2 regions of the Paenibacillus hexagrammi genome follow, and region 2 is predicted to be linked to the other one. Evidence: predicted binding sites of a transcription regulator. Region 2 holds the regulator's gene; the other holds the start of a gene.
The links. The regulator CtsR, encoded in region 2, represses protease genes until heat stress. The targets are predictions, from matches to a motif close to ATGGTCAATAAAGGTCAAACA.
Positions count from the first base shown of each region.

Region 1: clpP (ATP-dependent Clp endopeptidase proteolytic subunit ClpP) is a predicted target of CtsR. The motif match lies at 7,745-7,765, and genes of this name have one in related genera.

Region 1 is NZ_CP090978.1:5,767,896-5,783,480, forward strand. It holds gene L0M14_RS26370 (M50 family metallopeptidase) at 1-78, opposite strand, end outside; gene eno (phosphopyruvate hydratase) at 132-1,424, opposite strand; gene gpmI (2,3-bisphosphoglycerate-independent phosphoglycerate mutase) at 1,459-2,997, opposite strand; gene tpiA (triose-phosphate isomerase) at 2,999-3,754, opposite strand; partial or broken gene L0M14_RS26390 (phosphoglycerate kinase) at 4,001-5,181, opposite strand; gene gap (type I glyceraldehyde-3-phosphate dehydrogenase) at 5,279-6,283, opposite strand; gene L0M14_RS26400 (sugar-binding transcriptional regulator) at 6,340-7,377, opposite strand; tRNA gene L0M14_RS26405 (tRNA-Arg) at 7,616-7,690, shown strand; gene clpP (ATP-dependent Clp endopeptidase proteolytic subunit ClpP) at 7,949-8,530, shown strand; gene L0M14_RS26415 (stalk domain-containing protein) at 8,605-10,365, opposite strand; gene L0M14_RS26420 (HPr family phosphocarrier protein) at 10,574-10,843, opposite strand; gene whiA (DNA-binding protein WhiA) at 10,990-11,919, opposite strand; gene L0M14_RS26430 (gluconeogenesis factor YvcK family protein) at 11,925-12,908, opposite strand; partial or broken gene rapZ (RNase adapter RapZ) at 12,958-13,844, opposite strand; gene L0M14_RS26440 (ROK family glucokinase) at 13,942-14,889, opposite strand; gene trxB (thioredoxin-disulfide reductase) at 15,056-15,585, opposite strand, start outside.
Region 2 is NZ_CP090978.1:6,516,154-6,531,738, reverse strand. It holds gene cysS (cysteine--tRNA ligase) at 1-602, opposite strand, end outside; gene cysE (serine O-acetyltransferase) at 583-1,254, opposite strand; gene gltX (glutamate--tRNA ligase) at 1,591-3,039, opposite strand; gene ispF (2-C-methyl-D-erythritol 2,4-cyclodiphosphate synthase) at 3,073-3,558, opposite strand; gene ispD (2-C-methyl-D-erythritol 4-phosphate cytidylyltransferase) at 3,555-4,259, opposite strand; gene L0M14_RS30030 (PIN/TRAM domain-containing protein) at 4,336-5,400, opposite strand; gene L0M14_RS30025 (DUF1573 domain-containing protein) at 5,541-5,936, shown strand; gene pssA (CDP-diacylglycerol--serine O-phosphatidyltransferase) at 6,066-6,779, opposite strand; gene disA (DNA integrity scanning diadenylate cyclase DisA) at 6,865-7,944, opposite strand; gene radA (DNA repair protein RadA) at 8,132-9,529, opposite strand; gene clpC (ATP-dependent protease ATP-binding subunit ClpC) at 9,689-12,130, opposite strand; gene L0M14_RS30000 (protein-arginine kinase McsB) at 12,190-13,251, opposite strand; gene L0M14_RS29995 (protein-arginine kinase activator protein McsA) at 13,276-13,788, opposite strand; gene L0M14_RS29990 (CtsR family transcriptional regulator) at 13,803-14,264, opposite strand; rRNA gene rrf (5S ribosomal RNA) at 14,564-14,680, opposite strand; rRNA gene L0M14_RS29980 (23S ribosomal RNA) at 14,905-15,585, opposite strand, start outside.

The DNA of each region.
Region 1 (15,585 bases), 750 kb from region 2:
CAGATTGCGAAAAAACGAAGAGGGATCAGATGCGTCAACAGCGCGGAACCTATTAAAAATAAAATAGTTTTCACCCAATTGCTCATCGTAATCCCCTCCAGGTCTTATTCAGTTATTTCGTACGCAGAAGATTACTTGAAGTTTCTCAGGTTGTAGAAAGCTTTTTTACCTGCGTATTGAGCAACGGATTGAAGCTCATCTTCAATGCGAAGCAATTGGTTGTATTTCGCAACGCGGTCCGTACGGGAAGGCGCGCCTGTTTTGATTTGTCCAGCGTTCGTAGCAACAGCGATGTCAGCGATGGTGCTGTCTTCGCTCTCACCGGAACGGTGGGAGATTACCGCTGTGTAACCAGCGCGTTTAGCCATTTCGATCGCATCAAAAGTCTCAGTCAACGTACCGATTTGGTTTACTTTTACTAAGATGGAGTTTGCGATGTCTTGCTCGATACCTGTGGACAGACGGGATGTGTTCGTTACGAACAAGTCGTCGCCAACGAGCTGTACTTTGCCGCCCAATTTCTCAGTAAGCAATTTCCAACCTTCCCAATCGTCTTCAGAGCAACCGTCTTCGATAGTGATGATTGGGTATTTGTCTACCCATGCAGCCAAGAAGTCTACGAACTCAGCAGGCGTGTAGGATTTGCCTTCGCCTTCAAGGTGGTATTTACCGTCTTTGAAGAACTCCGTGGAAGCAACGTCCATACCCAAGAATACATCTTCACCTGGTTTGTAGCCAGCTTTTTCGATTGCAGTGATGATTGTGGAAAGAGCTTCTTCATTGGATGCGAAGTTAGGAGCAAAGCCGCCTTCGTCGCCAACTGCTGTGTTCAGGCCTTTTTCTTTCAGAACGGACTTCAAGCTGTGGAAGATCTCAGCGCCAATGCGAAGAGCTTCTTTGAACGTTGGAGCGCCTACTGGCAGAACCATGAACTCTTGAACGTCTACGTTGTTATCAGCATGCGCGCCGCCGTTGATGATGTTCATCATTGGAACTGGCAATGTTTTTGCGTTAAATCCGCCCAGGTATGTGTACAAAGGTACATCCAGAGCGTCTGCTGCTGCGCGAGCTACAGCCATGGAAACAGCAAGAATTGCGTTAGCACCCAATTTTGCTTTGTTAGGCGTACCGTCGATTTCGATCATTTTGTTGTCGATACCAACTTGATCAAGAGCGTCCAAGCCGATCAGCTCAGGAGCGATGATTTCGTTCACGTTATCAACAGCTTTCAGAACACCTTTACCAAGGTAACGGCCTTTGTCACCGTCGCGAAGCTCAACAGCTTCGTATGCGCCAGTGGAAGCGCCTGAAGGAACGATTGCACGGCCGAAAGCGCCGGATTCAAGGTATACTTCTACCTCTACAGTTGGGTTACCGCGGGAGTCCAGGACTTCGCGAGCGTAAACGTCGGAAATGATAGTCATCGTGAAAAACACTCCTTTTATAATATGGTTGCGATTATCGCTTAATGATCGTAGAACCGGTCATTTGCTCCGGTTGTTTCACTTGCAGGAAATCCAGCATCGTAGGGGCAATATCCGCCAAAATTCCGCCGTCTCTTAGTGTAACAGATTTGTCCGTGACAATAAATGGCACCGGATTCGTCGTATGAGCCGTGTTGCGCGTGCCGTCCGGGTTGGTAACAACGTCTGCATTACCATGGTCGGCTGTGATGCATACAACGCCGCCTTTTGCCAAAACAGCTTCAACGACTTTGCCCAGGCACTCGTCCGTAGCTTCAATCGCTTTGACTGTCGGCTCCAGAAGACCGGAATGACCTACCATGTCAGGGTTCGCAAAGTTCAAGATGATCACATCTTGACGCTCAGCTTCGATTTCTTTTACCGCAGCTTCAGCCACTTCATAAGCGCTCATTTCCGGCTGCAGGTCGTAAGTAGCGACCTTTGGCGAAGGAATGAGAATGCGCGTCTCGCCTGGAAGCTCGACATCACGTCCGCCGCTGAAGAAGAAAGTAACGTGCGGGTATTTCTCCGTCTCGGCAATGCGAAGCTGCTTCAGATTGTTCTGAGCCAGCACTTCCCCGAGCGTGTTATCTAAGTTCTTAGGCTTATACGCTACGAAACCATCCACGGACTCGCTGAACAGCGTCAAGCATACGTAGTACAGGTTCGTAGGCACTTTGTCTCCACGGTCGAAACCGCGGAAGTCTTCATTCGTGAATACCTGCGATAATTGGATCGCGCGGTCAGGACGGAAATTGAAGAACACAACCGCGTCTCCAGATTCCACAAGACCAACTGGCTTGTTGTCCGCTCCTACGATAACCGTCGGCATGACGAATTCGTCGAAAACGGATTTCTCGTAAGACTCGATGATCGCTTGCATCGGATCTGTGTACGTCGGGCCTTCGCCATACACCATGGCTCTGTAGGACTTCTCGGTACGCTCCCAACGCTTGTCACGGTCCATCGCATAATAGCGGCCTTGAACCGTTGCGATTTTGCCTACGCCTACTTCGGCGATTTTGGCAAGCAGGCTCTCCATGTACTTCTTGGCGGAGTCCGGAGCCACGTCGCGGCCGTCCAGGAACGCATGAATGTACACTTCTTCCAATTCTTCTTTCTTAGCCAGATCCAGCAATGCGAACAAATGCTGAATGTGGCTGTGTACGCCGCCGTCCGAAAGCAAGCCGTACAGGTGAAGCTTCTTACCGTTTGTTTTCGCATGGCGAACGGCACCGATCAGTGTTTCGTTGTCGTAGAACTCACCATCGCGAATCGATTTGGAGATCCGGGTCAGGTCCTGGTATACCGTGCGACCTGCACCGATATTCAGATGCCCTACTTCAGAGTTCCCCATCTGGCCTTCCGGCAATCCTACAGCTTCACCGCAAGCAGTAAGCGTTGTATGCGGGAACGTCGACCAGTAACGGTCATAGTTGGGCTTTTTGGCATGAGCCACAGCGTTGCCCTGTTCATCCGAACGAAGTCCGAAGCCGTCCAGAATGATCAGCGCTACCGGTTTCGGTCTGGACATCTTACTTCGCCCCCTGAACCAATTGGATGTAGGAAGCAGGCTCCAAGCTCGCTCCGCCTACAAGCGCACCGTCGATGTCAGGCTGTGCCATGTACTCGGCAATGTTGTTCGGCTTCACGCTGCCGCCGTATTGGATGCGAACTGCATCTGCAACGGAAGCGCCGTACAGACCGCTTACAAGCTCGCGAATGTAGCCGATAACGTCCTGTGCATCTGCCGCAGTGGAAGATTTGCCAGTGCCGATCGCCCAGATTGGCTCGTACGCGATGACAACTTGAGCTGCTTGCTCCGCGCTCAGACCTTGGAAAGCTGCTTCTGTTTGTACTTTGCAAACTTCTTTGGTTTGACCTGCTTCGCGCTCTTCCAGCTTCTCACCTACGCAAAGGATCGGCTTCAAGCCGTGCTTGAACGCCGCAGTTACCTTCTTGTTGACGATCTCGTCTGTCTCGCCAAAGTAAGCTCTACGTTCGGAATGTCCGATGATCACATACTCAACGCCAAGCTCTTTCAGCATCACGCCGCTGATTTCGCCTGTGTAAGCACCGTTGTCTTCGAAGTGAAGGTTTTGCGCGCCGATATGCAGCGCAGTGCCTTTCACAGCTTCAACAAGTGCCGGAAGATTCGTGTAAGGAGAGCAGATTACGCTCTCTACGCCTGCAACTTCCGCTGCGCCTTTTACCTCGTTAATGAAGCTTGTCGCTTCGCTAACGGTTTTGAACATTTTCCAGTTACCTGCGATAATGGGGGTTCTGCTCATGGGTAAGCCTCCTTAGAGTTTTCGCCAGAAAGCTGGCTTCGTAACCAAAGTTCCAATGTTGATAAAGCAGATCCATTACAAGCTTCAGCAGCTTTTCTCCGATCCCTGTTGACATGTCGTTCTTTCATTGAAATAAAACTTTCTAAGGTGATAACGACCTGTCAAAGGGGACCGCTACACTTCTCCGAAAACTACTGAGCTCTTCATTACTCTTTATCAACTGTATAAACTGGCTTCGTAAGCCAATTATTTATCGTTCAAAGCCACAACGCCCGGCAGTGCTTTGCCTTCCATGAATTCCAGGAAGCGCCGCCGCCTGTGGAGATGTGATCCATTTTGTCAGCCAGGTGGAATTTCTCAGCAGCCGCTGCGGAATCACCGCCGCCGATGACTGTGTAGCCGGAAGCTTCTGCACATGCTTGAGCTACCGCACGAGTACCGTGAGAGAAAGGTTCGATTTCAAATACGCCCATAGGTCCGTTCCACACAACCAGCTTGGATTTCGCAATTGTGTCCGCGTAAATTTCACGAGTTTTCGGTCCGATGTCGATGCCTTCCCACTCAGCAGGGATGCCGTCAACGCCTACGATTTGCGTGTTTGCGTCTGCGCCAAATTTGTCTGCGACTACGATATCAACCGGAAGCAGGAAGTTTACGCCTTTTTCTTTTGCTTTTGCAATGAAGCTAAGCGCAAGATCCAGCTTTTCGTTATCCACGAGGGATTTACCGATTTCGTTACCTTGTGCTTTCAAGAAGGTGTAGGACAAGCCTCCGCCGATGATGATGTTGTCTGCGATGTTCAGCAGGTTGTTGATGACATCGATCTTGTCTTTTACTTTCGCTCCGCCAACGATGGCTGTAAAAGGACGCTCCGGATTGTTCAGCGCTTTGCCCAGGACATCCAATTCTTTCTCCATCAAAAGACCGGAAACAGCCGGAAGGTAGTGAGCGATGCCTTCTGTAGAAGCATGAGCACGGTGAGCCGCGCCGAAAGCGTCGTTCACATACAGGTCAGCCAGTTCTGCAAAAGATTTTGCCAATTCAGCATCATTCTTCTCTTCACCAGCGTAGAAACGCACGTTTTCAAGCAGCAATACATCTCCATCTTGAAGAGCTGCAACTTGCGCCTTAACCGCTTCGCCAACTGCTTCGTCAGCTTTCACTACAGGCTTGCCCAGCAGTTCGGACAATCTAGCTGCTACCGGAGTCAAACGAAGCTCTTCCACGACTTCACCCTTTGGACGGCCAAGGTGGCTTGCCAGGATGACTTTAGCACCTTTATCTACCAGGAATTTGATCGTTGGCAGCGTTTCTCTGATCCGTGTATCGTCTGTGATTTGACCATTTTCCAAAGGCACGTTGAAATCGACGCGGACGAACACTCTTTTACCGGATACTTCAACATCGCGAACACTTTTCTTATTCATGGAACAGACCTCCCGAGCGGTTTTTTATGTAAAAATCATACGTAAAGAGGAGAATCGCTTCTCCTCTTTACGTGTATCCAAATGTGCGGATTATAAATTACAAACCTTTGCTTGCGATGTATGCAGCAAGGTTAACGACACGGTTGGAGTAGCCCCACTCGTTATCGTACCAGGAAACCACTTTCAGCATGTTGTCGCCAACTACCATCGTGGACAGAGCATCGATTGTGGAGGAAGCTGGGTCGCCGTTGTAGTCGCTGGAAACAAGCGGCTCATCGGAGTAGTTAAGGATTCCTTTCAAAGGACCTTCAGCTGCTGCTTTCAGAGCTGCGTTTACTTCGTCAACAGTTACGTTTACTTTAGTTTCTACAACTAGATCCGTTACGGAAACGTTAGGAGTAGGAACGCGCATTGCCATACCGTTCAATTTGCCTTTCAGTTCAGGCAGAACCAGACCGATTGCTTTTGCTGCGCCAGTGCTGGAAGGAATGATGTTCTCAGCTGCTGCGCGAGCACGGCGAAGGTCTTTATGAGGAACGTCAAGTACGGATTGGTCATTTGTGTAGGAGTGAACAGTTGTCATCATACCTTTAATGATTCCGAATTGATCGTTGATTACTTTTGCAAATGGAGCCAAGCAGTTTGTTGTGCAAGAAGCGTTGGAGATAATTGTGTGTTGAGCTGGATCGTATTTATCTTCGTTAACGCCAAGAACGATTGTGATATCCTCGTCTGTAGCAGGAGCGGAGATGATAACTTTCTTAGCGCCGCCTTTCAAGTGAAGGGAAGCTTTGTCTTTCGCTGTGAAGATACCAGTAGATTCAACTACGATTTCTGCGCCAACGGATGCCCAAGGAAGGTTTCCAGGGTCGCGCTCAGCAAATACTTTAATGGAACGACCGTTTACGATCAATTCGCCTTCGCCAGCTTCAACCGTGGCGTCAAGCTTACCGTGAGTTGTGTCATATTTCAGCAAGTGAGCCAATGTTTTTACATCTGTCAAATCGTTAACTGCAACGATTTGTACTTCGGAGCTGTTCAAAGCTGCGCGAAATACGTTACGTCCAATACGTCCGAAACCGTTAATACCTACTTTTACCATAGCGAATTCCTCCTAAGATTTACAATATTTATATGTCAAGACGGTCCGAAGACACGTCAAGATGGCCTGCTCACAGCATGTTTCATCATTTCCAGTGCTGCTGCTTCATCCGTTACAAGCACGTCTTCCTGCCCATGACGAAGCACGGAAGCAATCGCTTCCCCCTTGCTCTTGCCGCCTGCCACTCCGATAACAACTTCAGTCTTCTGAATATCATCCAGCCTCAGTCCCACGGTAGGCATCTTATGCACCACATTGCCTTGCCTGTCAAAATAATACCCGAACGCTTCCGCTAATGCTCCCTCGGCTTGCAGGCTGCGCGTTGTGTCTTGATCGACCTTGCGTCTGCGAGCCATGACCATAGCATCTCCGATTCCATGAACGACGATGCGGCATTTGCGAACAACATCGACAACCTCTTGAATCTGCGGGTCCTGCATCAAGGTTTGATACGCTTCCTCACCCAGATGATCAGGAACATGCAGTAGCCGATATTTACCGCCAGTCTTCTTCGCCATCGTCGAGGCAATCGTATTGGCCTGCATATCGACGCTTTCTCCGAGTCCACCTCTGGCAGGTACGAACCAGCTGCCCTTCATCCGAGAGGATATCGACATGTGATGTGCGACCTGAGCCATGGTTGAACCGCCTGTCACAGCAATTACGTCGTCCTTAACGACAAACTTCCTTAACGCTGCCGCCCCTGCCCGGCCAAGCTCCTTCTTCGTAAATGAGGAATTGTCGGAATCACCTGGAACAACAACGACATGAATCAATCCGAAAGCTTCTGCGATTCTTTCCTCAAGGTCGGTTAGCCCGAAGGCCACCTTAATGAGCGGCTCCATCTTCTCCAAGAGCTGACGGCCTGATTCGCTGATCTTCATCCCGGAGGCATCCGTCTCCAAAAGACCTTGCTCCTTGAGAAAATCAACTTCTCCACGCAGCACTCGCTCCGTCATATCCAGCGAACTGGCGAGCGTTCTTCTGCCGACAACACCCGATACAAGAATGTGCCTGAGAATCGAGTACCGCTTCTTCATTACATCCATCAGATCCGGCAGGAGCTGCTTCTGAATGTCAAGGATTTCTCTCATAGACGAATCAACGCTCCGCTTCCTTAGATAGTGATGGACACTTTTCGTCCCGCGTATACATTTTGTGTCCCACCGGGGCGAAAAAAATTTGCCTTGCACGTTTATTATAACCAATTCCTTCGAGAGATTCAACAATTGTTCAAACAATTTTGCCCATTTTTTATGACCCTGACATCCCATCTTGCTTTTTTCCGCTGCCTATCATATAATAACCCTTGCTTCACTAAATTCATATGATGCGCCCGTGGTCCAATGGATATGACGTAGGCCTCCGGAGCCTGAGATAGGGGTTCGATTCCCTTCGGGCGCGCCACTTTCAAACACGACAATCAGTTTTCCAAGTGAAGACTGATTTTTTTATTTCTCTAGTTTGACCTTTATTGACCTTTATCCTCTTTTTCGGTATCATACATAGTGTAGCAGCTGTTTAATCATTCCATGGCGCAAGGGATGTGCAGGTTCCTTTGGTAATTCCCGTATATCCGTGGTCTTATTAAACAATCTCTTGGAAATACTGTAAGTAGCATAACCCAGAAGAAACCATTGCACACACCTGAAGGAGGTCATTCTCATGAGTTTTATCCCTATGGTCGTCGAACAGGACGCTCGCGGTGAAAGAGGCTATGACATTTATTCCCGCTTGCTGAAGGACAGAATTATCTTCCTTGGTACAGGCGTGAATGACGTTGTTGCCAATTCCATTATTGCTCAACTTCTTTTCCTTGCTGCTCAAGATCCTGACAAAGATATTAGCCTGTACATCAACAGCCCTGGCGGATCGATCACTGCAGGTATGGCCATCTATGATACGATGCAATTCATTAAGCCTGACGTATCTACGATTTGCGTAGGGATGGCGGCATCTATGGGCGCGTTCTTGCTAACAGCCGGCGCCAAAGGCAAACGTTACGCGCTGCCTAACAGTGAAGTTATGATTCACCAGCCGCTCGGCGGTGCCGAAGGGCAAGCCTCCGACATCGAGATCCGCGCAAAGCGTATTCTCAAGATGCGCGACAACTTGAACAAAATTCTCGCAGAGCGCAGCGGCCAGCCACTCGAGCGTATTGAGAAAGATACCGACCGCGACTACTTCATGAGCGCAGCCGAAGCAGCCGAATACGGACTTATCGATAAAGTCATCGAGCGCGTGTAATCATTACGTTGTATCGGAAACGAAAGAAACCAGCCCATACGAGCTTAGGAGCTCGCAGAGGCTGGTTTTTTCTGTTACTTTTTATCTTCCAGCGGATAAAAGATCAAATCAATCGGGAATGCCGATCCCGCAGGAGGTGTAAATTCAATATCGAGCGCATCCTCGTCTCCCGTTGTCCGGGCCAGGAGCGTGACTCCGTCAAAGGCTGTAACAACCCCGGAATAAGGTACTGGGATCATTTCGCCATTCACTTTAAACGGTCCCTTGAACACGCCGCCTTTGGCCATCATCATGACCGCCATTTTCCGCGGTTTGTCTGCATGGATTTTATACACGACGCCGTAGTTACCGCCATTCTCAACATTCTCCTTACGCGCAACGTCATAGCCCTTTACAAAAGGATCGGACTTATTGTCACCAATGGTGACCACGGACGTTTTCGAGAAATTGGTCGCATTAATATTCCACTGTAACTCCGATATTGGGAACGTCCCGCGAACATGGCCGGTGTAAGGCAGCTGATGAAGCTGCTGCAGTGTAGTTGGAGTCAGCTTCTCCGCAACGACGAAGGACATTTGCAGCTCACCGTCTGTCTCCAAGTCATAGAACAGATTGACACCTTGACCTGGATAAAAATCCGGCAGTTTGGCATACACGTAAGATTGATGCGGAGGAACCGTTAGCTTCTGATCATACACATTGTTCAGCAGGAAATCTACGGACGCTTCACTGCCGATTAAGTTGGCGTATACGGATGGCCATACTTCCCCTTTGTTTGTTGTGGTAATCGTGACCGGTTTATCTGTGTTATTCGTGGCAAAGATCGCCATCGTCATCTTTTTCCCGGTACCGTTAATATGGTCTGCGTACAGTCTTGCTTTGCCATTGATTTGATCTTGATATAGAATCCCCTGCTCTGTAAATTCTTCAGGACTGTCACTAAGAAGCAGCGTTCTATCTGTAACCTCGGTTACTTTCTTACTAAGCTCAGGCATTTTGTTAAAATGAGACCAAATGATGCCCCAATCCGCCTTAATGGAGCTGCCGACAGGCTTGTTGTAAATCGGATACTCGAACTCACTTAAGTAGGGCTCATCCACAACATTGACGTAGCTCTTGAATTCTTTACTGACATGCCCGTGCGTATCGGTAACCGTCAACGTCACCGGGTACTTTCCTGGTTGAAAAAAGACTTCTTTATTCCCTTTCCAATCATATGAGATTAGACCCTCTGCATCTGGATCGTAGCTCAAATCAATATATTTGACGGGCTCTCCAAGACGATAGGATGCTTTACCGGTTGTAAACTTAGCAACAGGTCTGGAATTACTGTCCTGGTCTACATAGATCCCTTCCGGTGTAGGAAAGTGAATAATTTCGACACGGCGAAACTCTTCATTATACGAATACTTAGCCCCCATATAATCGGCGACCCATGTGAGCTTCACAAGCAAGCTGCCATTAACAATCGCAGCCACGGAGTCAAACGGGATTTCCGCACCGTTAATCGTCACTTTTTTATTATCAACATCCATATCGATTTCGTATCCGGGCGGGGATAAGTGAATCGTACGTGTAACGTCGTTCCACTCCACCTTGAAGCCCATGGAATCGCCCAAGAATTTCGCCGGAACAAAGGTGCTTCCATCAATAATGGTAGCTGGCGAGCTAAGTTCGTACTGCTCATCGTTTACAAATGCTTCTGTCTTGTCCAAGTACAGCAAAATCATTGAGGCGCTGGCGGAGACAGCTCCTGCTGCAGGCGCTGCAACGACGCTCATCAACATCATAAGCAATGTCAGCAGCAGGGTTAATTCTTTCTTGTACAGTTTCATGCTTAAACATACTCCTTCTGAACGATAACTAACGGAACGGCAAATATCCCTTTCCTTCTTTGTTCACGTGATTAGACGTGTGCCAAGTGGAAAAGGTTTCTCTATGTACCTGCATGTTAACAAATTTGCCATTATTTTTATTTTTCACTCAACGAGAACACTTATGCATCCGCAAAAAAGCTTCCTCGAAAGGAAGCTTTTGAACGAATTATTGGTTCTCCAATTCTTCTTTGCTAACCAATGTGACTAAAGCGTTTACAGCCTGCTCGGCATCCGAACCTTCTGCACTAATGAAGACCTCGGTCCCAGTGCTAATAGCGAGACTCATAATTCCCATGATGCTTTTCGCATTCACTTTCTTTTCATCCTTTTCCACGAAGATTTCGGATGAAAACTTATTTGCCTCTTGAACAAACAATGCCGCAGGTCTGGCATGAAGTCCCGTTCTCAACTTCACAACGACTGGCCGTCTGGACATGGAACCAATTCCCCCTACTCAAGCTTATATGAAATACTTCAAATAACAGCTCATTTCCTTATGTTTAAACATTATAGCATTTTTCACGCAAGTACACTAGAAAAAAAGAGAAAAACTTGCATATCCCACGAGTTTCCAGTCCCTGCTTACGAATTTCTAAGTTTTTCGGCTAATTCATCTATTTTTCGCAGGCGATGATTGACTCCGGATTTGCTGACACTCCCCTTTAACATATCGCCTACTTCCTTCAGATTCATGTCCGGGTGCTGCAATCTAATCTCCGCGACTTCACGAAGCTTCTCCGGAAGGTTCTCAAGTCCTACTTCCCTCTGAAGCAGACGAATGTTGTCAATCTGTCTCACAGCTGCGCCGATTGTCTTGTTTAGATTCGCCGTCTCACAGTTGACGATACGATTCACGGAATTCCGCATATCCTTCATAATACGAACATCTTCAAAACGAAGGAGCGCTTGGTGAGCTCCAATAAGACTTAGAAATTCAATAATCTTCTCGCCTTCCTTGATGTAGAGGACAAAACCTTTCTTACGTTCAATAAATCGGGCGTTCAAATCGAACCTGTTAGCAAGCTGGCATAATGACTTGCAATGCTCTTCGTAAATGGAGGCTATTTCCAAGTGATAGGAAGAGCCTTCCGGGTTATTGACAGAGCCGCCGGCCATGAAGGCACCGCGCAGATAAGCGCGTTTACAGCAATTGCCCCGTATAATCTCTCTCTCAATTCCTGGAGTAAACAAGAATCCCTCGGATACGATTTTCAGGTCGCTTAGCAGCTCCTGTACTTGTGCCGGCACTCTGACGATGTATACGTTGTTCTTCTTGAGGCGCATCTTCTTGCGTACAAGAAGCTCAGTATGAAGCTGATACCTCTTTTTCAGGAGGGTATAGATTCTCCTTGCAATGGCGGCGTTCTCCGTTGAAATATCCAGGATCACACGTTGATTGGAGAGCTGAACGGTACCGTTCATCCGAATAAGCGCGGACAGCTCCGCCTTCTCGCAGCATGATTCCGTTTCAATTAGGGTTAGTTCCTTCTTTGTTTGTGCCGCAAAGGACAAAGGTCTCACCTCTTCCTTAACATCCAGCTTTCAACAAGCTGATAAATATGGTCACTCAGCTTCTCAGCATCGTGACGCAGGTAGGTACGGAACAGTACCAACCGGTCCGCTATGACACGATAGCCCCGTTTGGTTACTTCATCCAGATCCAGATGAACGGCTTTGGCGCCCTTCTCTGCATATTTAGCCTGTACCTGTGGGGGTATTTCTCCATTATTCACAATGACATAATCAAATAAATGATGCCCCAAGTGCTCGTGAATCGCACCTAAATGATCGCTGACCGAGTAATCATCCGTCTCACCAGGCTGCGTCATCACGTTGCAAATGAACATTTTCACTGCATCCGATTTCACAATTTCCTCTGCAACCTGAGGAACGAGCAAATTAGGAAGAATGCTCGTATACAAGCTGCCAGGACCAACCAGAATCGCATCCGCTTTGCGAATGGCGCGGATGGCTTCTTCCAAAGGAGTCACATCAGGCGGCTCGATGGAAACACGCTTAATCCGTCCGAGCGCCTTGGGAATCTTCGACTCCCCTTCCACCACGGAACCATCTTCCATCTCCGCCTTCAGCACAATAGCCTGGCTGGCAGCCGGAAGCACTCTTCCTTTGACCGCGAATACACGGTTCATCTCTTTCACGGCGGTGACAAAGTCACCCGTAATGTCCGTTAGAGCGGCAAGGATGAGATTGCCGAGTGAATGCCCGGCGAGTCCTGTACCGTTTTGAAACCGATACTGTAAGATCAGTGACATCAGGGGCTCCACATCTGCTAATGCGGTTAGCACGTTGCGAATATCACCAGGCGGCGGCATCTGCAGCTCTGAACGTAGTATACCCGAACTGCCGCCGTCATCAGCTACCGTAACAATGGCCGTGATGTCAACGGGCTTTTCCTTCAGCCCGCGAAGCATGACCGACAGCCCGGTGCCCCCGCCGATGACGACAATGCTCGGAGTGCGCTGTGTATCTTCTCTTTTCATTTATACACCCTCTTAGTCGTGAACAACCACATGCTGTTCTTCCTGATGCTTATGCGCGGTCTCGCTCTGCGTCCCGGTGGCTGACTCTGACAACCTCCGTCTCGCTGTTTCCCATAACCTTGCCCAGATATTCGGAGATGGCTACAGACCTATGCTTGCCGCCCGTGCAGCCGATGCCCACAACAACCTGACTCTTCCCCTCTTTCTTATACTGCGGCATGAGGAAGTGCAGCATATCCAGCAGCTTGGCGAGAAACTCTTGCGTTTCGTTCCATTTCATCACATAGTCGTACACATCCTGATTTTGGCCGGTTTGGGGCCTAAGCTGGTCTACGTAATGCGGATTGGGCAAGAAACGGACGTCAAAAATCAAATCAGCATCAATCGGCACACCATATTTAAAGCCAAAAGAGACTACATTTATAGATATGCGGTTCGTCTCCAAATTGGTAAACCTGGATACAATTCTTTCTTTCAACTGAGCAGGCTTCAGTACGCTTGTGTCAATTACTTGGGTAGCCAGCCCTTTCAGTTCCTCTAGGAGCTTGCGCTCCAGTGCAATACCATCAAGCGGAACACCTTGGGGAGCCAAAGGATGACGCCGGCGGCTCTCTTTATAGCGCTGTACCAGCGATGCGTCCGTGGCATCCAAAAACAGAATTTCATAGGTGAGCGTAAAATGCTCTTGAATGTGGCGAAGCGATTCCTGCAGCGCTGTAAAAAACTCACGGCCCCTAAGGTCGATCACCAATGCAACTTTCCCTATTTTGCCCGCGGATTGTTCAATGAGCTCTGCAAACTTAGGGATCAACACGGAGGCAAATTATCCACGCAAAAAAATCCGAGATCCTCCAAACTTTGTACAGCGATCGTCTTGCCCGCTCCCGACATTCCTGTAATGATGACAAGCTTCGCTAAAGGGTGGTTTTCTTCCATGGGTAACACCTTCCTTTGGAGTGCGTTTCAGGCGAATAAAGCAAAGCGCCGACACCGCCCGCCTGCAAAACCTTACGTATCCTTACAACTCGCTAGATTAACGCAAATTCAAACCGGCAGCGCCGACGACGCCTGCATCGTTGCCCAGGGTTGCAGCCACAATCTCTACACCTTCTGCAGCAACCTCCGGCGTATATTTTTTAAACGTCTCGCGGATGGGCGCAAACAGAATCTCTCCTGCTTTGGATACGCCTCCACCAATTACGAATCTTTTTGGATTAAGCACAATGGAAATAGAAGCCATGGAACGGCCTAAGTAGTAGGCGGCACGGTTCACAATGCGCAGCGCAACCTCATCTCCCGATTTGGCAGCATCAAACACATGCTTCGCTTCCATGTTCTCATGAAGTGCAAGAGAGGTATGCTCGCCGCGTTCAACCGCTTCCTTCGCCATACGAATAATGCCCGTAGCGGATGAAACCGTCTCAAGACAGCCGACTTGACCGCAACCGCAGTTGATCGCTTCGATATCCGGAACAATAGCCATATGTCCAAGCTCGCCCGCCATACCGTTAGAACCTTGATAGATCTTACCATTAATAATAATACCTCCGCCTACGCCTGTTCCCAGCGTGTAGCAGACGATGTTAGGCACACCGGCTCCCGCTCCAGCCCACGCTTCTCCGAGTGCAGCAACATTGGCATCATTATCGATTTTTACCGGTTTGCCAAGTAAAGCTTCCAACGTGCGCTTGGCCTCGACATTACGCCATTGCAGGTTCGGCGAAAATTTGACAACACCCTCCTGGATATCCAGAAAGCCTGCCAGGCCTGCACCAATACCAGCAACTTGCTCCCACTCATAAGGAGAATCTTCGACAATTTTACGCACGTACTGAGCGATCCGACCTAGAACGGCATCCGGTCCTTCTTCCGCTCCCGTAGGTCCCTCATAAGTGTGCAGCAGATTACCCTGCTCGTCACAAATGCCGACCTTAATATTGGTACCGCCTAAATCCACACCGATATAAATCTGATTTGACATTGCAAGGTCACCTCAACGAATCATCATTAAATTTTCGGGCATAAGCTCCTGTTCCAACTATATGACAAGCCTGTAAGCTGGTCAAGATTGAACCTCTGCCGCCTGTATCAAAATAAAAACGCGGAAAGCAATGCCCTCCACGTTTATATCATCAGGATCCAGTCGATTATACTGACTGACTCCAATCATGTACCATATGACCTTCGAGGAATTTCTCGCACTCGAGTGCAGCCGCGCAGCCGCTGCCTGCTGCTGTAATCGCCTGACGGTACTTGGTGTCCTGAACGTCTCCGCAGGCGAATACGCCCGGAATATTCGTTTCTGTTGAACCTGGCTTCACCACGATGTATCCTTGCTCGTCAGTCGTTACTTGACCGCCCAGGAACTTCGTATTTGGCGTATGGCCAATCGCTACGAAAATACCGTCGGTTTCAATGATTTCCTCTTGACCGGTCTCATTGTTTTTCACTTTCAGACCTGTTACACCTTTGTCGCCAGCTACGACCTCAAGAGGCGTCTTGTTCAGAGCCCACTTGATTTTATCGTTACCGCGGGCACGATCCTGCATGATTTTGGAAGCACGCAGTTCTTCACGGCGATGTACTAATTGTACCTCTGAAGCGAAGCGAGTCAAGAAGTTCGCTTCTTCCATAGCGGAGTCGCCGCCACCGACCACGATGATTTTTTTGCCTCGGA
Region 2 (15,585 bases):
CCTTGCCCCCAGGGACTTTCCCATGCGATTTCACCTCGCTTCGCCGCTTTCCACAGTACGAAATCCTGCGGATTTTCTTTGCGGTCGTCGACCTCGATGCGTATGCCATATTGCAGCTCATCTAGATTTTGATGAGACAATTTGCCGTAGTCCGAAAATTTCGTTGTACGGTAATAAACGTCGCCGCGGCTTTCGTAAGCAAAGCCTTTGGACTCCAGGTCGGCGATAAAATCGATGATCTCTTGAATGTTTTCCGTCACTCGCGGATTTAAGCTTGCTTCATGAACACCTAGCGCTTTAATATCCTCGAGAAAAGCTTGGATGTAGGTTTCTGCAAGCTGCGGAACAGTGGTGCCTTCTTCCTCAGCCTTGCGAATCATTTTATCATCCACATCCGTGAAGTTGGTCACGTAATTGACCGCGTAACCCTGGAATTCCAAATATCTGCGAACCACATCAAAGAAAATGACCGGACGACCGTTCCCGATATGAATATAGTTATATACGGTTGGACCGCAAACATACATGTTAACCTTACCCGGCTGCAAAGGCACGAATTCTTCTTTCTTACGTGACAACGTATTATACACTTTGAGCGTCATGCTGTCTTGTTCCTCCATTTCTTTGTCTTTCTTGTTCCAGCTCTTCCTTCAGCTCGTTGATCTGCTTCTGCAAACCTTCAAAGATATCAATAACCGGGTCCGGCAAGCTCGTATGATCCAATCGATTTACACGCACTCCGTCCCGCTTCACAATTTTACCCGGAATACAAACGACCGTACTGTTAGGAGGAACCTCTTTAATTACGACCGTATTAGGACCCACTCGAGAATTTTCACCAACTGTAAAAGAACCGATGATTTTAGCACCCGAGCCAATAATCACATTATTACCAATTGTCGGGTGTCGTTTTCCTTTTTCTTTACCTGTGCCTCCTAAAGTTACACCTTGGTAAAGCGTAACATCATCACCAATGATGCAGGTCTCCCCGATGACGACTCCCATACCATGGTCAATAAAAAGGCGTTTGCCAATCACAGCACCGGGATGAATCTCGATCCCCGTCATGAACCGGCTGAACTGGGAGACGATACGGGCAATCGTAAACATTCTCTTCTTGAAAAACCAGTGTCCGATCCGATGCCACCAGATGGCATGAAGGCCCGAATACGTAAAGGCAACTTCAAACCAGCTGCGAGCAGCAGGATCATTATCAAACACAGCAGAAATATCAGACTTGATCGTTTTCCACATGCTATCACCTTCTTACGGATCTAGATAATACAAAAAGCCCCCGCAGCCCTTAGGCTGCAGAGGCGTTCTACCGCGGTTCCACTCTGCTTGGCGACTTGGAAGTCTCCCAACTTATGCTCCCGTAACGTGGGCAACTTCCGGCTGCACCTACGAGCCCACTTGCGAACTTCGGCACAGCAGCTCCCAGGTGCACTTCCGATAACGGGACATGGATAACTCACAGCCAAAGCTTGAAGCTTTGATTATCCTCTCTGGAAAATCCTACGTCATTCGTACTCTCCTGATCCTTGCTTTTCATATTGAACTAAGTATAGCGAAAAGAAGCAGGGAATACAATCACTTCCGCAGTCTCGCCACAACTTTTTCTTTGCCTAACAAGAAGATTGACTTATTCAAATCAGGTCCATGCACTTGTCCGGTCAATGCAGCACGTATGGACATGAACAGTTGTTTACCTTTGTAACCGGTATCCTTCTGCACCTGCTTTACCATACCGGGAATTGCTTCGACAGAAAAATCTTCTGCTTGCTCAACTTGCTGTAAAAATCTGCTCAGGACCACAGGTACGTGCTCTTCTTGCAGAATAGCCGAAGCCTCTTCTTCCATAACGAGCTCATCCTGGAAGAACAACTGTGCGAGCTCCACAATTTCAGCCGCGTAGCGCATTCTCTCCTGATTGAGTCCAACCAATGTTTCCACCCAGTGTGTTTTCTCCGAAGAGAGCTCACCTTGGATGAAACCAGCTTTTTGCAGATGAGGCAGGCATAGGTCTACAACCCGCGAAAGCGGCGCTTTTTTCAAATAATGATTGTTCATCCAATTTAGCTTGTCCATATCAAAGACAGCGGGGCTCTTGGAAACACGGTTCAAGTCAAATTGCGCGATCAATTCTTCCTTCGTGAACATCTCCTCTTCACCGCCCGGGGACCAGCCGAGAAGTGCGATAAAGTTCACGACAGCCTCAGGCAAATAGCCGAGTTCTTTGTATTGTTCAATAAACTGAATGATCGATTCATCCCGTTTACTCATTTTTTTACGGTCTTGATTCAAGATTAGCGACAGATGAGCAAATTCCGGAACCGGGAGACCCAGCGCCTCATACATCAAGATCTGCCTTGGTGTATTGGAAAGATGCTCCTCACCACGAATGACCAGGTTGATCTTCATAAGATGGTCATCGAGAATTACTGCGAAGTTATAGGTAGGAATTCCGTCAGGACGAACAATAATGAAGTCGCCGATTCCATTGGATTCAAACTCTACGTGCTCACGCACTTTGTCATCAAATGCAATGATACGGTCTTCCGGCACACGGAAACGGATTGAAGGCTTACGGCCCGCCTGTTCAAATGCGTTTCTCTGCTCACTCGTCAAATGACGGCACTTACCGGAATAACGCGGCATTTCGCCTTTGGCTTCCTGCTCTGCCCGTTCCTGCTCCAAATCTTCTTCCGTACAGTAGCAAGGATAAGCATTCCCTTGGCTAAGCAGTTGGTCTGTGTACGGTTTGTATAGGTCAAGGCGCTCCATTTGACGGTATGGACCATAAGGACCTCCGATATCAACACTCTCGTCCCAATCGAGCCCTAGCCACTTAAGGCCGCTTAATTGGTCTGCGATTCCCGACTCCTTATGACGAGTCTGGTCTGTATCTTCAAAACGTACAATAAAAACTCCGTTGTTCCGGCGAGCGAGCAAATAATCAAATAAAGCTGTACGCGCTCCGCCGATATGTAAATGTCCAGTTGGACTAGGTGCGTAACGCACACGTAATGGTTGACTCATGAACACGAACCCCTCTTCACCCCATAATACCTGCTATTCTAGCACATCCTGAATTAAACAAACAACAGATTGAGCAGCAATACCCTCGCCTCTTCCCGTGAAACCTAATTGCTCTGTTGTTGTCGCTTTAACATTGACTTGATCAGGCTTTGCTTCCAGCGCATCCGCTATAATTTCAACCATTTGCGGAATATAGGGAGCCATCTTCGGCTTTTGCGCAATAATCGTGGAATCGGCGTTACCAAGTCGATATCCTTTTTCTTTAGCTAGCGACCAAACCCGCTTCAGCAATATCAAGCTGTCCGCATCCTTGTATTCTGCAGCCGTATCTGGGAAATGTTTGCCGATATCCCCGAGGCCTAAAGCTCCCAGAATGGCATCACTGATAGCATGCAGCAAGACATCCGCATCAGAATGTCCCAGCAAGCCTTTCTCATATGGAATAGTGACTCCGCCAATGATGCATTTGCGTCCTTCGACTAATTGATGCACATCGAATCCTTGTCCTACACGAATCATGAATTTCGCTCTCCTCTTACATGCTTTAGAATCCACTCCGCCCAAGGCAGGTCCTCTGGCGTTGTGATTTTAATATTATAGTAATCCCCTTCGACGACAAGAACATTCGTTCCTGTTCTTTCCACTAAGCTAGCATCATCTGTTCCAATAAAACCATCTTGGATAGCAAGCTCCTGCGCCTTCTGCAGCAAAGCAAGCCGAAAAGCCTGCGGGGTTTGAATCGCCCACAAGCTTCGTCTATCCGGCGTGGATTGAATGCATTTCGATTGGTCTACGACTTTGATCGTATCCTTGACCGGAACGGCCAGCACGGCGGCCCCAGCTTCCTTTGCCTGATTTAAGCATCCAATAATATGCTCCACAGCTGTAAAGGGTCTGACTCCATCATGGACAAGCACCCACTCCGTATCCTCTTGAAGCGCTGCAAGTCCCAGTCTAACGGAGTCCTGACGTTCAACTCCACCTGCCTGGACCCGCGACACCTTGGTAATCGAATAGATATTTACGAGATCCTTGCAACGCTGTACATCCGCAGCCGGAACCACCAAAACAATTTCATCCACTTCTGTTATGTTTTGAAATAATTGCAATGTATGTACAAGAATCGGTTTGTCTCCGAGTTGTAGGTACTGCTTGCTCTCTGCCGAGCGCATGCGAGACCCCTTACCTGCCGCTACAATAACGGCACCCACCTTGCCCATTCGAAACCCCACCTACGAGTTGGTATCGGCACCCTGCACCTTCCCCCGCTTGAATGCCTTCCCTTATCATACAATGTTACTGGGCTTTTTCCAACAATTTCGGCTTCGCAAAAATCATTCGTCCCGCGGAAGTCTGCAGTACACTAGTTACCATGACTTCTAGGGTCATACCGATAAATTCTCGACCGCCTTCTACGACGATCATCGTGCCGTCATCCAGATACGCAACACCTTGTCCGTGCTCTTTGCCGTCTTTAATAACTTGAACGATAATTTCTTCACCAGGAAGCACTACAGGCTTAACCGCGTTCGCTAGGTCATTAATGTTCAGTACAGAAACTCCTTGCAGCTCGCAAACTTTGTTAAGATTAAAATCATTGGTTATGACTTTACCTTGCAGAACTTTAGCCAGTCTGACGAGCTTGCTGTCCACTTCCGATATTTCTTCAAAATCCCCTTCATAAATCAATACCTTAACTTCAAGTTCCTTCTGGATTTTATTCAGAATATCCAATCCCCGTCTGCCACGGTTTCGTTTAAGTAAATCTGACGAATCTGCGATATGCTGTAATTCTTCTAATACAAATTCAGGAATTACCAGCGTCCCTTCAATGAAGCCAGTTTTGCAAATATCTGCAATCCGCCCATCAATAATTACGCTTGTGTCGAGAATTTTGTGTTCCTCATAGGGACGATGTGTTTGTTTCTCATTTCCTTGTGATCGTGAGCGGATTAAGAGCTGAATCAGCTCGTCCCTTTTGTTATACCCGATTCTAAAGCCCATAACGCCGAGCACAGCCGCAACGGTAACAGGTACAAAAGGACCTGCCCATGTAGCCTGAGAGAGTACAGGAAATGCGAGTGCAGAGATTAGCAGCCCGGTCACTAACCCAAGGGTACCCGACAGAAGATCAGCCACTGGAATATTATCCATGTTCCGCTCGCCTTTCTGCAGCAACTTCCATCCAATATTGACTAGCCATACCGACACTAAGCACATAACTGCAGCACAAAGCCCCATAAGCCAGTACCCCTGCTGACCGCCTGAAACACCCGTCATACGAAGAATTGAATCACTCCATTGATAACCTAAGCTTCCACCCATGATTGCAAAAATGACTTGTACCCATTTCTTCATCATAGATTCACCTCCACAGTATATAAGTTCAGTCCTTATTACAATTATGTTCCAAATTAACCATCGTTAATCATCGAAATTGAAATATTGAGAACCTTCCATTATAATGAAGTTGGAATTTACTAACACACCGAGGTGGATCTATGAGCTCTTTAACTTTAAAGCAGTTTCAGGATCAAGTATCCGAGTTGTTGCTCCGTCACCGTAGTCTGCTTGACGTGTTATCCAAGTTCCAACAAACGAATGCGGCAACCAATCGCTCTGTGATCAAATCCATTACGGAATGTGGATGTATCCAAATTCATGCTGCCAAACAGGAGTATCATCAAGAGATGACCCTGGACGAAGCCAAGGATGTACTTGGCACGCATGTAAACGGAGAGCTGTGCGAGCATTGCAAGGAAGTCGTTAGTGCTGAACTGGGACGTAATCTGTTTTACATGGCTGCTCTCAGCAACCTGCTGAAGGTAGATATGGATCAAGTGGTGGAAAATGAATCAAAGAAGTGTTCAACTCTTGGTTTGTTTAACATGTCTTAGTCTGATCTGGTCAAGCAAGAACCATCAAAAAAAGCATTTATTTTCTTCTGATTACTCAAAGAAAATAAATGCTTTTTATTTTCGGTAGATCTACTGTCTAGACATCCGATTTCACGGAGTGCTCATCCATTACACGTCTTTTGTTGCGTCTGCGTAAACGGATGAAGATGCCATCAACGTTTTTTTTAAGCCGTACAGCGCATAAATCAGCAGCGGTACAAAGATCATTTTAGAAATGGATTCCGGCCACTTAATGGCAATAATTACCGCAACAGCAACGATAATCGGTGTAATCCAAATTGCGGCTTTGGGGATGCCAGCCTTCTTGAAGTTCGGATACTTCACCGTGCTGACCATCAGATACGATAACATCACTGTACTTACGAGCAGTACATATACATTGATTTCGTTGTTAAACAGTGCAAGCGTACATAAAACGCCGCCAGCTGCTGGAATCGGCAGACCAATAAAATAACCAGGAACTCCTGCAATCACGTTAAATCTTGCCAAACGCAGCGCTCCGCAAATCGGGAATATCGCTGTAACAATCCAAGCAAACGCGGGGCTGATAACATGCGGATCATTAAAAGCTACAACATACATGATAAATGCAGGTGCAACACCGAACGAGATGACATCCGACAGGGAATCTAGCTCTTTACCGAACTCACTCTGCGCATTCAGCGCACGAGCTACTCTTCCATCCAACCCATCGAGCAGCATTGCGACGATGACAAGCACGGCTGCGCGACCCGGCTCTCCATTAAATACGAGGATAATCGACAGGACGCCCAAGAATAAGTTCCCTACTGTAAAAAGGCTGGGAATTGATTTCGTTAACATATGTTTTTGTCCACCTCTGGATTTACTATACCCTAATCCTTGCTTAATAAAACCTCAACAATGATACTTTATGATTGTATCCACTTTAAATATGTCTGTCAATGAACACTTGTTCCTGAATTCGCTTGAGACCTTCCTTAATGGCGCGGGCTCTGACTTCTCCGATACCGTCAACTTCATCCAGTTCCTCAATAGTGGCCATCATCATATGCGGAAGGTACCCGAACTTTTCCACTAAATTGGAGATAATAATCGAAGGCAGCCGCGGAATCTTGCTAAGCATACGAAAGCCTCTTGGGGATACAGGTTCCTCAGTTATTGCATTCGTGTGCGAGTACCCCAACAAGCGTATGATATGATGCGGCTCCAAGAGCTCATCAGAGGATAGACGCTTCATGCCGGAAAGGACATCTTTTACCTTATCATCCGATAAATCTCTGACATAGTCTTTTACAAGCAGCCGCGCTTCCAGCTCCGCATTGCCGACTAATTCCTCCAGCTGCATGCTGATCAATCGTCCTTCGTTGCCAAGTTCATTGATATATCGGTTGATCTCAGCTCGGATTCGAAGCACCATCTCAACTCTGGCAATGACATTGGTTACATCATGAAGGGTAACAAGCTCTTCAAATTCACTGGCGCCAAGATTCGTAAGCGACTGGTCCAAAACAACCTTATACCTTTCCAAGGTCTGAATCGCTTGATTCGCTTTGGTCAGAATGACACCAATATCTTTCAGAGCATATCGCAAATTCCCTTGATATAAAGTAATTACATTCCTTCTCTGGGAAATGGAGACCACTAGTTTGTTGGTCTGCTTGGCAACCCTCTCCGCCGTGCGGTGCCGAATACCGGTTTCCGAGGATTGGATCGAGGAGTCAGGAATTAACTGCGTATTGGCGAACAAAATCCTTTTTACATCTTCACTTAAAATAATGGCTCCATCCATCTTGGCTAGTTCATATAAATAGTTAGGCGAAAACTCACAATCTATGGAGAAGCCTCCATCAACAATTTCCGTCACTTCCGGACTGTAACCAACTACAATCAATCCGCCCGTCTTGGCGCGAAGGACATTCTCTAAGCCATCGCGGAACGCTGTTCCAGGAGCTACCATCTGAAGCAGCTGGCTCATCACGTCTCGCTTCGTCTCTTCTTTGCTCATTTTATTCCTCCTGATGACTAGCTGGCTCCACGCAGACGAGTTCTTCCAGCTCCGCTGCCAGTTGCCCCTGATACCATGATTCACGATGAAAGGGAATCCTTTCCTTTTCAACCCTTTCATTATATCACTTCTAATTATATAGGGAAATTTAAAATTTCATTCTAAAGAAACAAAATCAAGCTCGTATCTATTCAAATTCATTGGCGGATCGTCCGAACAAGCTTTGGATAACTTCACTGAGGGTATTACAAGCGAATACCTTGATTTTTTTAAAAGAAGCCGGTTGCTTCAGTGCATTCTTGGCCACATACACTCGCTTAAAGCCCATCCGCTCCAACTCACGAATTCTCGCTTCCAAGGTGGGAACCTTCTTCAACTCACCCGTAAGTCCTATATCGGCAATAAATACGACGTCGTTAGGTATTCCCTTATTTTTGTACGATGAGACGATACTCATAATGACCGCAAGGTTCGAAGACTGCTCTTTCAATCGAAAACCACCTGTAGTCTTAATAACTACATTTTTTGTATAAAGCTCTATCCCTGCACGCTGCTCCAAGATGGAGATTAGCGTACTAAGCTGATCTTTTTTTAAGGATTCCGCAATCCTTGAGGGATACGGCGTAAAACTGTGGGATACCAAACTCTCCACTTCCAAAATAATCGGCCGTGTTCCCTCCTTCACCACGGTGAGGGCGCTTCCCGACACAATTTCATTCTCATCCCGCTGTGTCATGAAGAACTCTGAAGGATTATCGATTGGGACCATGCCCGCCTCGGTCATGGAAAAGAAGCCAATCTCCCCCGTACTTCCGTAACGATTTTTGCTAGCCGAGAGCTGCTTAAGTTCTTCACCGTTTTCACCATCCAGTACAAGCACCGCATCCACCAAATGCTCCAAGGCTCTAAGTCCTGCTAATTCATTGTCCTTCGTCATTTGTCCGACCATGATAATGGCTCTTGGACGCTCTGCATCCTTAGCCACTCGAAGCAGTGCATTCGCACATTCCATCGTCTGCGTCGGCGAACCGGGGCGGGACGTATACTCCTCCAGTATAAAGGTCTGGATACTATCAACGATAATTAGATCGGGGTCTACCTGATCGATGCAGCCTAACACATTGTTCAGACTCGTGTCCGAGTAAACCCACACATTTTGTTCAATATTAGGTATGATTCGTTCTGCTCTACGTTTAATCTGACTATCGCTTTCCTCACCGGATGCATAGAGCACTTTAAGCCCTTTCTTGGCCACATCCTGGGAGACCTGCAGCAGTAAGGTAGATTTACCAGCGCCAGGTTCTGCGGTAATGATCGTTAAGGAGTCCCTTACAATCCCCCCGCCCATTACTCTGTTGAACTCTCCAATTGAGGTCACAATGCGGTCACTGTTCTGTGATTCCGTTTCGGACAATCGTTTTAATGTAACATTAGGCTTGGTTACACGCTTGACCATTGAAGGCGCTGCTGCGGTTGGCAGCTGCTCTTCGATCGTATGTTTGGCTTGACAATTATTACAAAACCCCTGCCACTTGGAATGTGGGGCTCCACACACTGTGCATATATATGTAGTTTTATTTTTCATTTGCTGCTTTCATCCTTCCCCTTGTAGGAAGCCTTAGCCTTAGAAGCTTAGACTTCCCGTCAAAAGTTTACCACTTTTTCAACAGCAGGGAAACCGTGGATACCAAAGAAAAAGCATTTCACCACCACTCTAGAGTGGGGCAAAATGCTTTCTTATCACTTATTGGGCGGTTACACCTTCGCCGCGGAGCACGAAGAGCTCGCCATCTTTTTCATCGATTGTAAGCGAATCGCCTTTAGAAATATTCCCTCTCAGCAGCTCCTCGGACAATCGATCTTCAATATGCTTCTGAATGGCCCTGCGAAGCGGTCTTGCTCCGTATGTTGGGTCGAAGCCCTCTTTTGCCAGGAATGCCTTCGCTTTATCTGTCAATTTGAAATCAACTTCTTGCTCTTTCAGGCGCTTACGCAGATCGTCGGCCATCAGGCTGACAATTTCTGCGATGTGTTCTTCGCCTAGCGAATGGAAGACGATGATTTCGTCGATCCGGTTAAGGAACTCCGGACGGAAGCTCTTTTTCAGCTCACCCATCACTTTATCCTTCATATTGGAGTAATCTTTACCTGCATCTTGTGCTGCCGTGAATCCGAGTGTGGAATTCTTCTTAATTGTATCGGCACCAACGTTTGAAGTCATGATGATCAACGTATTACGGAAATCGACTGTACGGCCTTTGGAATCAGTCAGACGACCATCTTCCAGCACTTGAAGCAGGATATTGAACACTTCCGGATGTGCTTTCTCGATTTCGTCCAGCAGTACTACAGAGTAAGGTTTACGGCGTACTTTTTCCGTCAGTTGGCCGCCTTCTTCATATCCTACGTATCCTGGAGGCGCTCCAACCAGACGTGAAGTGGAGTGCTTCTCCATGTACTCAGACATGTCAATTCGTATAACTGCATTTTGATCTCCGAACAACGACTCTGCCAGTGCCCGTGCGAGTTCTGTTTTACCTACACCAGTTGGTCCCAGGAAGATGAAGGAGCCCATTGGACGTTTTGGATCTTTCAGTCCAGCTCTAGCGCGGCGAATAGCGCGACTCACTGCTTTCACAGCTTCTTCTTGACCGATCACACGCTCATGCAGGATATCCTCCATTTTGAGCAGTCTTTCGGTCTCCTCTTCCGCCAGCTTGCTGACAGGAATCCCAGTCCAGCTTGCTACGACCTGAGCAATATCTTCCGGTGTTACTTCCGTATCCAGTCGACCTTGCTTTTCTTTCCAGTCATTCTTCGTGGAATCTAGCTCCTCACGAAGCTTTTGCTCTGTGTCCCGAAGACCCGCAGCCTTTTCGAACTCTTGACTTTGTACCGCAGCATCCTTCTCTTTACGAATATCGTCCAGCTTGTTCTCCAATTGCTTCAAGCTAGGCGGTATTGTGTAGGAGCGAAGCCTTACCTTGGAACTCGCTTCATCGATGAGATCAATTGCTTTATCCGGAAGGAAACGGTCCGTAATGTAACGATCCGATAATTTAACAGCTTCTTCAATCGCTGCATCGGTAATTTTCACGCGGTGATGGGCTTCATAACGATCGCGAAGGCCATGTAAAATTTGAATCGCTTCATCCGTTGAAGGCTGATCAACCGTAATCGGTTGAAAACGTCTCTCGAGGGCGGCATCTTTCTCGATATATTTGCGGTACTCATCTAAGGTTGTAGCACCGATACACTGCAATTCGCCCCTTGCTAATGCAGGCTTCAAAATGTTCGAAGCATCAATGGCACCTTCCGCTCCGCCCGCACCGATTAAGGTGTGCAGCTCGTCGATGAAGAGCACAATATTACCCGCCTGACGAATCTCGTCCATAATCTTTTTGAGACGGTCTTCGAATTCCCCCCGATATTTAGTGCCGGCTACAACAGAGCCCATATCAAGTGTCATTACCCTTTTATCTTTTAACGTTTCCGGAATTTCGTTGTTGATAATTTTTTGCGCAAGACCTTCAGCAATCGCCGTTTTACCAACCCCTGGTTCCCCGATTAGAACAGGATTGTTTTTCGTTCTACGGCTAAGTACTTGAATTACACGCTCGATTTCTTTACTCCGACCAATGACCGGGTCTAAGTGTCCCTCTTTTGCAAATGCAGTTAAATCTCTAGCCAGTCCATCCAATGTCGGCGTATTCACATTCGGATTCGCACCGTGACTTGGGGAAACCGTTTCGCTGCTTCCCAGTAGTTGAAGCACCTGCTGACGCGCTTTATTCAAGCTTACGCCTAAATTGTTCAACACACGCGCCGCTACGCCTTCACCTTCACGAATCAAACCAAGTAAAATATGCTCTGTACCTACATAGGTATGGCCCAATTTTCTTGCCTCATCCATAGAAAGCTCGATGACTTTTTTCGCTCTTGGCGTGTAGGCGATGTTGGTAGGTTGCTCTTGACCGCGGCCGATTAAGGACTCAACCTCATCTTGAATTTTTTCAAGCCCTAAACCTAAAGCAACAAGTGCCTTAGCGGCAATGCCTTCACCTTCACGAATAAGTCCAAGTAAAATATGCTCTGTACCAATATTATTGTGGCCTAAACGAACAGCCTCTTCTTGAGCCAGAGAAAGAACTTTCTGTGCGCGTTCCGTAAATCTTCCAAACATCATAGAGAACACCTCCAAAAGTAGTATATCTATGGAAATCCTAAAGGATGATACTTTGGCTTCTAAAAACGTCCGAATCTTTGACGAATCAACTCCGCTCGACGAACATCGCGCTCCTCTGCGGAAAGCTTTTCTCCGGCATTCATTTGTAAGAAGCCCGGCTGTGTCATCACCAGCAGCTCATTTAAAATATTGGACGACAAGTCCTTTATGATCTCCAGATCAATGCCCAACCTTACATCGGAAAGCCTCTGAGCTGCTTCCTTAGAATCCATGATGGCTGCATGAGATAGAATGCCAAGAGAGCGGTTTACCCGATCCGTGATTCGCATTTTTGATTCTTGCATCAGCTTATGCCTGGCAGCGCGTTCATGCTCAATAATTTGTCGAGCTACACTGAAGAGATTATCGATAATTTCCTCCTCAGATTGTCCTAACGTGATTTGATTTGAAATTTGGAATAGGTTACCTAAAGCTTCGCTGCCTTCTCCATACAATCCTCTAACTGTCAACCCGACCTGTGTTACTGCCGACAAAATCCGGTTGATTTGTTGAGTAAGAACAAGAGCAGGAAGATGCATCATAACTGAAGCTCTTATGCCTGTTCCGACATTAGTAGGACAGCTTGTAAGGTAGCCGCGCTTCTCATCATAACCGTAGTCAAGCTGAGACTCAAAAATATCATCGATCTGGTTGGCTAGGTCCCATGCTTCCTTTATTTGAAATCCCGGACATAAACATTGTATTCGCAAATGATCCTCTTCATTGATCATGATGCTGATCGATTCATTCTCGCTTAAAATAACCGCTCCATTTCTGGACTCATTAACAAGGTTAGGACTAATTAAATGTTTCTCCACCAGCACCATTCTCTCAAGCTCATTAAGCCTCGAAAGTGGAACCAATGAAAAATTACTGATTGTCTCTAATTCCTCATTCTCTAAAACAGCTGAAAGTTGATCAAGTACTTCTTGGGACTGCTGGTTTGTAGCGAGCATGGGATAAGGATAATCCTTCAGGTTACGGGCAATCCGAATTCGGCTGCTAATGACTATATCCGACTCAGGTCCGTCTCCTTTCATCCATTCGCTGAGAGCATCTCCCGTAAATTGATTCAGCGACATTTGATATCATCCCCTCCTCAGACTCTATGCTCCTGCAATCTTCTTTTCAAGGTCTCGAATTTGATCCCTAATCTTCGCCGCTTGTTCAAATTCCTCTAATTCAATGCGGGTCATCATTTCCTTCTTTAAGGTTTCGATTTCTCGCTTATATTGGATTAGGCCTCCGCTTCTCTTCGGAACCTTCCCTACGTGAACGGTGTTACCATGAACTCTCTTAAACAATGGATCCAACTTATCCGAAAAACTTTTGTAGCATGAGTCGCATCCAAAACGTCCTAACTTACTAAACTGCGAATACGTAAGACCACAATGTTCACAACGGATTGTTTGCGGTTTTGCTGAGGCCATTGAGGAGGGATCAAAATCCAATAGGCCTGAAAGCAAATTATGGATAGAAAAGCCATTAGACGTACCTGGGATCATTTCTCCCTTTTCACGTGCACATGCTTCGCAAATATGAAACTCTGTTTTCTCACCATTAATAATTTTCGTAAAATGAAGTGTAGCAGGTCTTTTCCCGCATTCCTGACATATCATAAAGACGTCCCTCCTCATTTGCTAAGTAAGGATATCAGCATTGCTTTTAAAATTTTCGCTCTAATTTCATCTCTAAGAGGCAGCTTAAAAGCTAACACTTCCCTAGAGATCGCAGCTTTCATCAGATTGGCCTCCCGTGCAGAAATGTATTGCCCTTCCTGCAATTGATAAATTAGACCTTCCGACGTAATCTGATCGATATGGGTATGAATAGTTTGAAAAATGTGATCAAGTATAGAGCCGTGCTGCTTGAGTTCAATCTTCTGGATACGAATATAGCCGCCGCCGCCGCGCTTACTTTCAACTATATAGCCTTTCTCTAAAGTAAACCTTGTACTTATCACATAGTTTATTTGAGAAGGCACACATTGAAATTGATCAGCTAGCTCGTTGCGTTGAATTTCGATCGCTCCATCGGGACTTTGCTGCAGGACATGTTTCAAATATTGCTCAATGATTTCTGAAACATTACGCATCCAATTCATCCTCCTAGAAGACTTAAAGTAAACTAGGCCTCACAAAGTGAAATGCCTGCTTACGGAGAAGAATCCGAATAGCTGTACGGAATAGTTCCGCTTGACTTTGACTTTCTTTGACCTTGATTAGATTATAATCATTTCCTTACTTTTTGACAAGTACTGCTGTGGAAAATTGTACGGTCCTCCTCCGGTCCATTGAATACCTTACTATTGTTGACCTTCTTAGAGGTTTTATTCGACCCGCAAAAAAAAAAAGAGTCTTCTGAAGATTTTCCTTCAGAAGACTCTTACTTTTCGCTTGGCAACGTTCTACTCTCCCAGAACCCTTCGGTTCAAGTACCATTGACGCTGGAGGGCTTAACGGTCGTGTTCGAGATGGGAACGCGTGGATCCCCTCCGCCATCATCACCAAACTATAAGTTTTGCTTCAGCAAAACTGGCTACGAAAGCATAAGCTTTGTTCAAGGTTTGCACCCTGAAAACTAGATACGAAACTTACGTAAAGTGTGAGTATTTATTTACCGGTTTTGTTCCGGGCCCCGAGAAAGTATTAGGAATATGCATGCTTCGTAGCTCTTCTTCACTTTCTTGGGTATTTAGTTTTGCTTCCGAAGCTAGCTTTCCTTCGGAAAGCTCTTAGGTTAAGCCCTCGACCGATTAGTATTCGTCAGCTCCATACATTGCTGCACTTCCACCTCGAACCTATCAACCTCGTCGTCTACAAGGGGGTCTTACGAATTGGGAAATCTCATCTTGAGGTGGGCTTCACGCTTAGATGCTTTCAGCGCTTATCCCTTCCGTACATAGCTACCCAGCTATGCCTCTGGCGAGACAACTGGTACACCAGCGGTACGTCCATCCCGGTCCTCTCGTACTAAGGACAGCTCCTCTCAAATTTCCTACGCCCGCGACAGATAGGGACCGAACTGTCTCACGACGTTCTGAACCCAGCTCGCGTACCGCTTTAATGGGCGAACAGCCCAACCCTTGGGACCTACTTCAGCCCCAGGATGCGATGAGCCGACATCGAGGTGCCAAACCTCCCCGTCGATGTGGACTCTTGGGGGAGATAAGCCTGTTATCCCCAGGGTAGCTTTTATCCGTTGAGCGATGGCCCTTCCATTCGGTACCACCGGATCACTAAGCCCGACTTTCGTCCCTGCTCGACCTGTTTGTCTCGCAGTCAAGCTCCCTTATGCCTTTGCACTCTTCGAATGATTTCCAACCATTCTGAGGGAACCTTTAGACGCCTCCGTTACTTTTTAGGAGGCGACCGCCCCAGTCAAACTGCCCACCTGACACTGTCCCCATACCGGAT